DNA from 2 places in the Virgibacillus saliphilus genome. Region 1 is predicted to be linked to the other one. Evidence: predicted binding sites of a transcription regulator. Region 1 holds the regulator's gene; the other holds the start of a gene.
The links. The regulator CtsR, encoded in region 1, represses protease genes until heat stress. The targets are predictions, from matches to a motif close to ATGGTCAATAAAGGTCAAACA.
Positions count from the first base shown of each region.

Region 1 (6,021 bases):
TATAATATATCTTGTCTTTCCTTTTCCATAAGGAAGTGCTGATAAGAAAGAGATCGCGTAAGCCGTTAGGTCTGGTAGTCATAGCGGAGAGGTCACACCTGTTCCCATGCCGAACACAGAAGTTAAGCTCTCCAGCGCCGATGGTAGTTGGGGCTTTGCCCCTGCAAGAGTAGGACGCCGCCAGGCAAAATTAAAAAAGCTGGAATGCACTAGTGCATTCCAGCTTTTTTCTATATTTAAAGATTGTTACATGCTGTCATTATTGTTATTTTTATATATAAGCAAATAGACTTTTTTCGATGGTTAAAACGTTAAAACGTATATGGCATCATATATATAATTGGAGAATCTCTAAACGATGTATCTTTACTAATTCACTGTGATATTAATATGGAAATAGAGATTGGAGGGTGGGAATTGGGAGATTTTATGGAATTTGTGTTTGATGATAACTTTACAATCATGATGTCTCGATTGTTAATTTCACTTGTTTTATCCGGGGTTATTGGTTTTGAGCGTGAATTAAATAATCATTCCGCTGGTTTTCGCACCCATATTCTCGTTGGGGTCGGAGCTTGTTTAATGATGCTATTATCTTTATTTGGCTTTGAGACATTTATGGCGGAGCACGATAATATCCGTTTTGATCCGGCGCGCATACCATCTTATGTTATTAGTGGAATTGGGTTTCTTGGCGCAGGGACAATTATCGTCTATGGTGGGACGATTCGTGGTCTAACTACCGCGGCTTCCATTTGGACGGTTGCAGGATTAGGCCTAGTTGTTGGTGCAGGGATGTACGTACCTGCATTGTTTACAACCCTTATTATTCTGCTTAGCCTGGTTTTCCTGAATAACTTTGAAAAGTTATTTGCTAAGGGACGTTCCTCTAATTTGATTGAAATTGTAGCATTGCCTGAACTTCAAATAAATGAAATTATCTCTGTCTTTGATAAATTTGATTCAACGATTAAAAATGTAGAAATTACAAAGGCAGAAAATGATATTAGAAATATCTTCGTAAAGATTGAGCGAAAACCTGATGTAGAACGAATTGCTTTGATAGAGGAAATCTCTAAAATTAATTATGTAAAAAATATTTCAGAGCTTAAATAGGAAATGGCTCGAACTTCTTCCACATAATTAATAGTTATCGCGTTTTTTCCTGTTTTGTTTCTCAAATTTTTGTCTACTCTATATATAGAACAATGTGTTTGCATCTCACGTGTTTTAGGGTATAATAAATGTATAGTCAAAGATAGTCAAAGTCAAAAGATTATGCGATGCAGAGGAGGTGGGCTCATGAGTAATATTTCAGATGTGATTGAGCAATATTTAAAAAAGATCTTACAAACAAGAGGGCAAAATGCAATCGAGATTAAACGTAGTGAAATTGCTGATCAGTTCCAGTGTGTCCCCTCTCAGATCAATTATGTAATTAAAACGCGTTTCACATTGGAAAAAGGGTACATCGTAGAGAGTAAACGTGGCGGCGGCGGTTATATTCGGATTATGCGAGTGATACATCAGGATAAGTCTGAACTCATTGATGAAATTATAAAGATGATCAATCCAACAGTAACGCAACAAGCTTCCATTGATGTGCTTGAGCGACTATTGGAAGAAGAATTAATTACCGAACGCGAGGCCAAAATTATCCTCAGTGGGATTGACCGAAATACATTAGCATTCCAGCTCCCACTTCGGGATGAGGTTCGAGCTCGTGTGTTAACTGCCATGCTTTCAGAATTAAAGTACCTAAACAAGTAAGGGGGAAAAATAATGCAATGTCAGGAATGCCAGCAGCGGCCGGCTACACTCCACTTTACGCAAGTGATCAATGGTACTAAAACCGAAATTCATGTTTGCGAAGTGTGTGCGAAGGAAAAGGGTTATATGACGTATCCGGAGGAAGGGTATTCCCTTCATAATTTGCTTACAGGTCTGTTCAATTTTGACTCGGCAATGATGGAAAGTCAGCAAAGTAATTCGTATAATCAAGTAAAGGAATTGAAATGCCCGCAATGTGGTATGTCACTTTCCACATTTAAAAAAGTAGGAAAGTTCGGCTGTGCAACGTGTTATGATACTTTTTCTGAACGTCTTGATCCGATATTGCGCAGGGTACATTCAGGTAATACCAAGCATTACGGGAAAATTCCCAAACGCATGGGTGGCGACTTGCATACAAAGAAACAATTGGAAAGCTATAAAGCTGAATTGCAACAATTGATAGAAGATGAAAATTTTGAAGAAGCTGCTCAAATAAGAGATAAGATTAAAGCATTGCAAAATCAGAGTGATGGTTCGAAAGCAGGTGATGATACATGACCTTAAAGCAATTCATGAACGAAGCTATTAGTCCTTGGATGCGCGAGGAAGGGCCGGATAGTGATATTGTCCTTAGTAGTCGAATTCGTCTGGCTAGGAATTTCTCAGATGTTTCGTACCCTATTCTTGCAGACCATGAAAAACTGGAAGGCATTCGGGATTTTATTAAAGAGGAGTATGAACATCAGTCATTTCAGGATTATGAGGACTTTTCGTTCATTTCAATTCCGGATTTAACAGCCATTGAAAAACGAGTTTTGGTCGAGAAGCATTTAATCAGCCCGCATTTATCAAAAAGTGAACATGCACCAGCAACGATTATTTCTAAGAATGAACAGGTATCTGTCATGATTAATGAGGAAGATCATATCAGGATCCAATTATATTTCCCGGGACTTCAACTGTCAAAGGCATTGGAGGGGGCATTTGAGCTGGATGATTGGTTAGAAGAGAAAATTAACTATGCGTTTGATGAGACGCGAGGGTATTTAACAAGTTGTCCAACAAATGTAGGTACGGGAATGCGCGCTTCTGTTATGATGCATCTCCCTGCACTTGCGATGACGAAACAAATTAACCGAATGATACCGGCGATTAATCAGCTTGGGCTTGTTGTTAGAGGTATTTATGGTGAAGGTAGCGATGCCCAGGGAAATATTTTTCAAATCTCGAATCAAATTACGTTAGGCAAGACAGAAGCGGATATTATAGGGGATTTACAAAGTGTCGTTCAACAATTGATTGAGCACGAAAGAAATGCACGTAACCGTATTATGGAGCAATCCGGTAAAAAGTTAGAGGATCGCATTTTCCGATCCTTCGGTGTTCTGGATTACAGTAGAATTATTGAATCAAAGGAAGCAGCGGCATGTTTATCAAATGTTCGATTGGGAATTGATTTAGGACTCATCAAAAATGTATCCAGAAATATACTTAATGAATTAATGATTTTGACACAACCGGGATTTCTGCAACAATATGCACAAGCAACTTTAACAGCCGATGAACGAGATGAATTAAGGGCATCACTGATCCGTGAACGCCTGCAATTGGAGAAATAGACAGGAGGAAAATGTATATGATGTTTGGACGTTTTACAGAAAGAGCGCAAAAGGTATTAGCGTTGTCACAAGAGGAAGCGGTACGACTTGGACATAACAATATTGGCACAGAACATATTCTCTTGGGGCTTGTTCGTGAAGGGGAAGGGATTGCAGCGAAAGCTCTGGAGTCATTAGGTCTTGAGGTTCCTAAGATTCAGGAAGAGGTAGAGAAGTTAATTGGCGTTGGAAAGAAGCCCATGCAATCGATCCACTATACGCCAAGGGCTAAGAAGGTAGTAGAGCTATCTCAAGATGAGGCAAGAAAGCTCGGCCACTCCTATGTAGGTACCGAACATATTCTTCTGGGGCTGATTCGTGAAGGAGAAGGAGTCGCTGCCCGGGTGTTGAATAATCTTGGTGTTAGTCTGAATAAAGCACGTCAGCAAGTGCTTCAATTACTGGGAAGCAATGAATCACAGGGTGGAAGACAAGGCCATCGTAACAATCAACAATCAAATGCAAATACGCCAACACTGGATTCGCTGGCAAGAGATTTAACGGTAATTGCAAAAGAAGGCAATGTGGATCCTGTCATCGGACGAAGTAAGGAAATTGAGCGTGTTATTCAAATATTAAGCCGTCGTACAAAAAATAACCCAGTGTTGATAGGAGAGCCAGGTGTTGGTAAAACAGCTGTAGCAGAAGGCTTGGCACAACAGATTATCGATAACGAAGTCCCTGAGACATTAAGCGACAAACGTGTCATGACTTTGGATATGGGTACGGTTGTAGCCGGCACGAAATATCGCGGGGAATTTGAGGATCGCTTGAAGAAAGTCATGGAGGAAATACGCCAAGCCGGAAACATCCTCCTGTTTATCGATGAATTGCACACGTTGATTGGTGCGGGTGGTGCTGAAGGTGCGATCGATGCATCGAATATTCTTAAACCATCCCTCGCCCGGGGTGATCTCCAGTGTATTGGTGCGACAACACTTGATGAATATCGTAAATATATTGAGAAAGATGCCGCACTGGAGCGCAGATTTCAACCAATTCAAGTAGATGAACCGACGCTAGAGGAAACGGTAAAAATTTTAAAAGGGCTGCGTGACAGATATGAGGCACATCATCGTGTGACAATTACAGATGAGGCCATTGAGTCCGCTGCAAGTCTGTCTGACCGCTACATCACAGAACGCTTTTTGCCTGACAAAGCAATTGACCTCATTGATGAAGCAGGGTCAAAAGTTCGATTGCATTCCTACACAGTTCCACCTGATTTGAAAGAATTGGAGCAAAAGCTGGAAGATGTACGTAAAGAAAAGGATGCATCCGTCCAAAGTCAGGAATTTGAAAAAGCTGCATCCCTAAGGGACTCCGAACAACGTCTGCGTGAGGAATTGGAAAAAACGAAAAAAGCATGGAAAGAAAAGCAGGGGCAAACAGATACTGAAGTGACGGTAGAAGACATTGCCAGTGTTGTATCTATATGGACAGGAGTACCGGTAGCCAGGCTGACGAAGGATGAAAGTGAACGTCTGCTAAATATGGAAGAGACCTTGCATAGTCGTGTGATTGGTCAGGAAGAGGCTGTTGATGCAGTTTCTCAAGCAATTCGCAGGGCGCGAGCTGGCTTGAAAGATCCGAAACGTCCAATTGGTTCATTTATTTTCCTTGGGCCAACCGGTGTTGGTAAAACAGAGCTTGCTCGTGCATTGGCAGAGGCGATGTTTGAAGACGAGGAAGCCATGATTCGAATTGACATGTCGGAATACATGGAGAAACACTCCACTTCCCGTCTGGTCGGTTCTCCTCCTGGTTATGTCGGCTATGATGAAGGTGGTCAGTTAACGGAGAAAGTTCGAACAAAACCTTATTCGGTTGTGTTACTTGATGAAATAGAAAAGGCACATCCGGAAGTATTTAATATTCTATTACAAGTACTGGAAGATGGACGGTTAACAGATTCAAAAGGGCGAGTTGTTGATTTTCGCAATACAGTGCTTATTATGACCTCCAACGTTGGCGCAAATGAATTAAGACGTAATAAATATGTTGGATTTAACCTTGGTGAAGAAGGGCAAGAGTACAAAGATATGAAATCCAAAGTGACCGAAGAAATGAAAAAGGCATTTCGTCCGGAGTTTTTAAACCGTATTGATGAAATGATTGTTTTCCACGCCTTGGAGAAAAAGCATATGAAACGTATTGTTACTTTAATGGTCGAACATTTAAAAGAACGCTTGTTTGATCAGGAGATTGACTTCTCCTTGACTGATAAATCACTGGAAAAAATAGCAAACGAGGCTTTTGATCCTGAATACGGGGCAAGGCCTCTACGAAGATCCATTCAGCAAAACATTGAGAACCTCCTATCAGAGGAACTTCTCAAAGAAAATATTACAAAAGGACAAAAAGTAAAAATTGGCTTGAATAATAAAGGGGAATTTATTGTTCTAAAATAGGTTGTTACTTCCCTATTGCCAACCGTAAAAAAGCTGGAAGAATAGTTTCTTCCAGCTTTTTTACAAAGCACTTTTCGTATATATTGTTAGATTTTAAATGTTCGCCGTTAATGTAAACTGCGACAAAGTGATATTTCATTTTGCAAACTTTGGTTGAGAGTGGGCATACCGCTACGGAA
Region 1 covers NZ_JAGYHC010000001.1:160,762-166,782, forward strand. Annotated here, with positions in the region: rRNA gene rrf (5S ribosomal RNA) at 71-186, shown strand; gene KFZ56_RS00810 (MgtC/SapB family protein) at 418-1,116, shown strand; gene KFZ56_RS00815 (CtsR family transcriptional regulator) at 1,303-1,770, shown strand; gene mcsA (protein-arginine kinase activator protein McsA) at 1,783-2,331, shown strand; gene mcsB (protein-arginine kinase McsB) at 2,328-3,392, shown strand; gene clpC (ATP-dependent protease ATP-binding subunit ClpC) at 3,410-5,842, shown strand.

Region 2 (6,021 bases), 1.2 Mb from region 1:
ATTGTAGATGGCATGGAACAAAATGGAGCAGCACCAATAACCGTGAAGGAAACGGCTTTAGCTATGCTTACTCCTGGTTTAGGTATGGTTCTCGGTCTACTGATCGCTATATTTATAACCTACCGTAAGGACCGAGATCCTGTGGAGGGGGCAAGTGGAACCGGAAATGTTCTAATTGAACCTGAAGTGGAAAAAGTTACGTTTAATATCAAACATTTTCTAACCCTCGTTGCTATTGTAGCTGCGTTGGTTGTGCAAATTATTACAGATAATTTAATTGCTGGTGCGTTGACTGGGTTGGTACTAATGTTTGCCTTCATTGTTGTACCATTTAAGAATGGTGATCGCATTGTCGGAGAAGGGATTAGCATGATGGGGATGATTGCATTTGTTATGCTAGTTGCGTCCGGATTCGGGAATGTTTTAAAGGAAACGGGAGCAGTTGATGCGTTAATTGAAGCAACCTCGGGATTTTTAGGTGATAATCAAGCAATGATTGCATTTATATTATTATTTGTTGGTTTACTTGTAACAATGGGAATAGGTTCATCCTTTGGTACCATACCGATTCTTGCCACATTATATGTGCCAATATGTATGGCAGCTGGATTTTCTCCATTGGCAACAGCAGCTTTAATCGGTACAGCTGGAGCTCTGGGTGATGCAGGTTCACCGGCTTCAGACAGTACGCTTGGGTCAACAGCTGGTTTAAACGCAGATGGAAAGCATCATCACATCTGGGATACCGTTGTTCCGACATTCATCCACTTTAATATTCCATTGTTTCTATTTGGATGGATAGCCGCACTTCTATTATAAGTGAATAATTACGTGAAAAAAGGTAAAGGTAAGAAAAAAAGAAGGTGGGTTGTTATGCGGAAATATACGCTTATGACAATCGTCATCGTTTTTCTTACCTTTTTTATTGGCGGCCTGCAGTTAGAGGCTAAGGCTTCTAATGGGTATGGATGGGGATTTAAAAAAAATACAGATCATAAAGTCCCTGATATAGGGAGCTACCAGGATATCTTAAAAAAATACGGTTCCTATTATGCAGATGATTCTGGTGAGAAGAATATTTACTTAACCTTTGACAATGGATATGAAGAAGGGTATACGGATGATGTGTTAGATGTTTTGCATAAAGAAGATGTACCAGCAACTTTTTTTGTGACAGGACATTATGTGGAGGATCAACCAGATCTCATCGAACGAATGGTAGATGAAGGTCACACTATTGGAAACCACTCTTATCATCATCCGGATTTCACAACAATATCCAAGGAATCCATAAAAGAGGAGCTTGAGTCTTTGAAAAAAGCGGTTGCAGAGGTGTCTGATCAGAAAGATTTAAAGTATCTCAGGCCTCCAAAAGGAACGTTTAATGAAGAAACGTTGGAATGGGCAAATGAATTGGGGTACATTCATGTGTTTTGGTCATTGGCCTTTGTTGATTGGGAGACGGGCAATCAAAAAGGATGGGAATATGCCTTTAACGAAATTATGGATCAAATTCATCCCGGTGCTATTATACTCCTGCACGCGGTTTCAGCCGATAACGCAGCAGCATTGGAGCATTTAATTCAAGAATTGAGAGAACAGGGGTATAGTTTTAAAAGCTTGGATGATATGGTAATAAAAGATAAAATCCCTGAAGGTATTTATGGATTCTAATTAACGAGTGTCTTCTAAGAGCGTATAACACACGAGACTGCGATGACTGTCTTGTGTGTTTTATTTATAGGACGCAACATGCAATATTTATTTAAAATTTTCCCAAACTTTGCTATACTAAGTATTATACTAGCATAAGGGGTTGTTATATTATGAAAAAGGAAGAATTAATTGCTCCAAAGGATTATAATATTGTTATGGAAATGGAACGTTATGCGACAGACCCTGGCAGAAAAGCCTTGATATGGCAAGATGACAAAGGTAATACAAAGGAAATAACTTATGCAGATTTGATAAGAAATGTAAATCGAATTGGAAATGTATTCTTGGAAAATGGATTGAAAAGAGGAGACAAGATCCTTGTTATGATTCCACGTTTTATTGAGGCTTACGAGGTTTATCTTGCGGCACTGAAAACCGGAATCATTATTATACCAAGTTCTGAAATGTTAAAAACGCGCGATTTGCAGTATCGTATCAGTCATGGAGAGGTACGTGGGGTTGTAAGCTATTTTCATTTTGTTGATCAATACAAAGGGGTACGTGAATATGATCAATTAATTAAATTTGCAGTTGGTGGACAGGCTGATGGATGGCATTTCTTGGATAGACTGAAAGCAGATGCTTCAGATCAATTAGACATGGTGAATACAACTCGTGATGATATTGCATTTTTGCCGTATACTTCCGGTACGACAAGTAATCCAAAGGGAGTCATACATACACATGGATGGGGTTATGCGCATTTGAAAGCGGCTGCAGAAAATTGGTTAGCTATTAATGAGGGGGATAAAGTATGGGCAACAGCAGGTCCCGGCTGGCAAAAGTGGATTTGGAGTCCATTTTTATCGGTGCTTGGTTCAGGGGCAACCGGTTTTGTCTATAACGGAAAATTTGACCCGAAAACCTATTTGCGCTTGCTTCAGGATAAAGAAATAAATGTATTATGCTGTACGCCGACAGAGTACCGTATTATGGCAAAAGTCGATAATTTAGAGGACTACCATTTCCCAGCACTTCATAGTGCAGTTTCTGCTGGTGAGCCATTGAATGTTGAAGTGATTGATACATTTCGTAGGTATTTTGACATTACTGTTCGTGATGGCTATGGACAAACGGAAAATACATTATTATTAGGATTCCCTAAAGGAATGGAGGTAAGACCAGGCTCCATGGGGAAACCTACACCAGGTAACGATGTCGAAGTAATTAATGAAGAAGGACTGCCTGCTCGCGTTAATGAGGTCGGCGACATCGCTGTTAAACTGGATTCCCCAGCACTATTCCAAGCGTACTATAAGGATATGGAACGAACCAAAATGTCGCAACGAGGTGATTACTATATAACAGGAGACCAGGCTTCCAAGGATGAAGATGGCTACTTTTGGTTTGAAGGCCGTAGAGATGACATCATCATAAGTTCCGGCTATACTATTGGACCGTTTGAGGTGGAAGATGCTTTAGTCAAACATCCTTATGTACAGGAATGCGCAGTTGTCGCGAGTCCGGATGACATTCGCGGGAATTTGGTAAAGGCATTCGTTGTATTGAAAGAAAGTGTTGATAAAAACAGCACAGACCTGGTCAAAGAATTGCAGGATCATGTAAAAGACACAACCGCTCCGTATAAGTACCCGAGGCGGATTGAATTCATCGAAGAACTTCCAAAAACCACATCCGGGAAGATCAGAAGAGTAGAATTAAGAGAGAAAGAAAAACAGGTGCATTAGCAATGAACCAAAACGCTTGTATATATACAGGCGTTTTTCGTTTATTTGAACGCATATCGTTCGTTCAAAATAGGGACAACATCCATACTTCCTCAAAAAAATTTAACGAAAACACTTGAAAGTCAAAATAGGTCAGTGTATAATAATAATCAAAGGTCAAAGATAGTCAAACTTTAAATGGCCTAGCGTTCCATGAATTTAAATCATGAAACAAAATACTTGAAAGTCAAAATAGGTCAAGTTATAATATGTTTATAAGGTCAAAGATAGTCAAAGTCAAATTTGATTTTAATACTGCTTACAAACCTTTAAGGAGGAATGGAAAATGCAATGTCAACAATGCGGAATGAATCCAGCTACTATTAACGTTGCAATGCAAATCAATAATGAAAAAGTAAACATGCATGTATGTAATGAATGTTTTCGTGAAATTCAAAGCCAATTGATGAATTCCAATAACTTTTTCTCAGATTCATCGTTTAATGGAAATGCTAACGACGCATTTTCTAATAACTTTGCACAAGGAAATGGTTCAAGTAAAATGGGAACAAGAACAAGACAAAAACAAGGAAATAATGGTTTACTCGAACAACTAGCAAAAAATGTAACAGATGATGCGAAAAGAGGTCAAATTGATCCGATCATCGGTCGCGATAATGAAGTAAAACAAGTTATTGAGACACTTAATAGAAGAAATAAAAACAATCCAGTCCTAATCGGGGAACCTGGAGTTGGGAAAACAGCTATTGCTGAAGGACTCGCATTAAAGATTGCAGAAGGTGATGTTTCATCCAAATTAATTAATAAGCAAGTTTATCTATTGGATGTAGCATCCTTAGTAGCAAATACCAGCATGCGCGGTCAATTTGAAGAGCGCATGAAACAATTGATTCAGGAATTACAATCTCGTGAGGATGTTATTCTATTCGTAGATGAAATTCATTTACTTGTTGGTGCCGGAACTGCAGAAAGCTCCCAAATGGATGCTGGAAATATTCTAAAACCCGCATTAGCTCGTGGTGATTTGCAGTTAATTGGTGCAACAACTTTGAAAGAGTACCGTCAAATTGAAAAAGACGCAGCACTGGAACGTCGTCTGCAGCCAATTATGGTCAAAGAATCGTCACCAGATGAAGCAGTGCAGATTTTAAATGGTATCAAAGATCGTTATGAAAAATTCCATGAAGTTCGTTATTCAGATGAAGCAATACAAGCATTCGTAACACTATCCGGTCGGTATATACAGGATCGCTTCCTACCAGATAAGGCGATTGATTTAATGGATCAAGTTGGATCTCGCCTAAACCTGAAAAACGCAGAGAAAGATTCAAATTCCATTAATAATCGTCTAAACGAAATCATTACAGAAAAAGAGCAAGCAGCTGAAAAAGAAGACTATGAACGTGCAGCACACTTGCGTTATCAAGAAATTCAACTGCAAAAACAATTGGATAAAGCAAAAGATGAAGAACAAGTTATCGATGTCGATGTTTCTGATATTCAATTGATTGTCGAAGAAAAAACAGGTATCCCTGTTACAAAATTACAAGCAGATGAACAGGAAAAAATGAAAGACCTTGGTAAAAACCTCGGAGAAAAAGTAATCGGGCAAGATGAAGCAGTTGAAAAAGTTGCTAAAGCAATTCGTCGTAGCCGTGCAGGTCTTAAATCAAAATATCGTCCAATCGGTTCATTCCTATTTGTAGGACCAACCGGAGTTGGGAAAACAGAACTAACAAGGGCACTAGCGGAAGAACTCTTTGGAACTCGTGAATCCATGATTCGTCTTGATATGAGTGAATATATGGAAAAACACGCGATCTCCAAAATTATCGGTTCACCTCCTGGCTATGTTGGTCATGAAGAAGCTGGACAGTTAACCGAGCGTGTACGTCATAATCCATATTCGATCATTCTACTTGATGAAATCGAAAAGGCACATCCAGATGTACAAAACATGTTCCTGCAAATCATGGAAGATGGTCATCTGACTGATTCCCAAGGTCGCCAAGTGAGCTTTAAAGAAACAGTCATCATCATGACAAGTAACGCAGGAACCGGTGAAAAACAGGTGAATGTAGGTTTTAATAGGGATGCACATGAATCTGTATCCACATTGGAAAATTTAAGCAACTACTTTAAACCTGAATTCTTAAACCGATTCGATGCGATTATCAACTTCAATGAATTATCTGAGGATAACTTAATGGTAATTGTGGATCTCATGCTTGATGAAGTGCAACAAAATATTGAGGAAAATGATATTTCCATTAGCATTACAGATGATGCAAAACGAGCATTAGTACGACTTGGTTATGATAAACGCTTTGGTGCAAGACCATTACGCAGGGTTATTCAAGATAAAATTGAAGACCAGCTAACCGACTTCATCTTAGAAGAAGAATCTGTTGAAAATGTTAAAATTGATGTTGAAGATGAGGACATTGTTGTTAAAAACGCATAATAAATGGTGATTAGTAAAAACCTGCTGCCTTTGTGTAGCAGGTTTTTATTTTAGGAAAAATTTTCAGGGTGCGTAATAAATATTATATAAGATCCGTGTAAAAACTAACAACATCATTTTAATAAAGGATGTTTCTCATGCGCAGCAGCAAGT
Region 2 covers NZ_JAGYHC010000001.1:1,327,682-1,333,702, forward strand. Annotated here, with positions in the region: gene KFZ56_RS06520 (Na+/H+ antiporter family protein) at 1-819, shown strand, start outside; gene pdaA (delta-lactam-biosynthetic de-N-acetylase) at 874-1,674, shown strand; gene mbcS (acyl-CoA synthetase MbcS) at 1,827-3,404, shown strand; gene KFZ56_RS06535 (ATP-dependent Clp protease ATP-binding subunit) at 3,730-5,868, shown strand; gene KFZ56_RS06540 (ComEC/Rec2 family competence protein) at 6,006-6,021, shown strand, end outside.
Region 2: the regulator CtsR is predicted to act here: its motif matches at 3,557-3,577, upstream of KFZ56_RS06535 (ATP-dependent Clp protease ATP-binding subunit).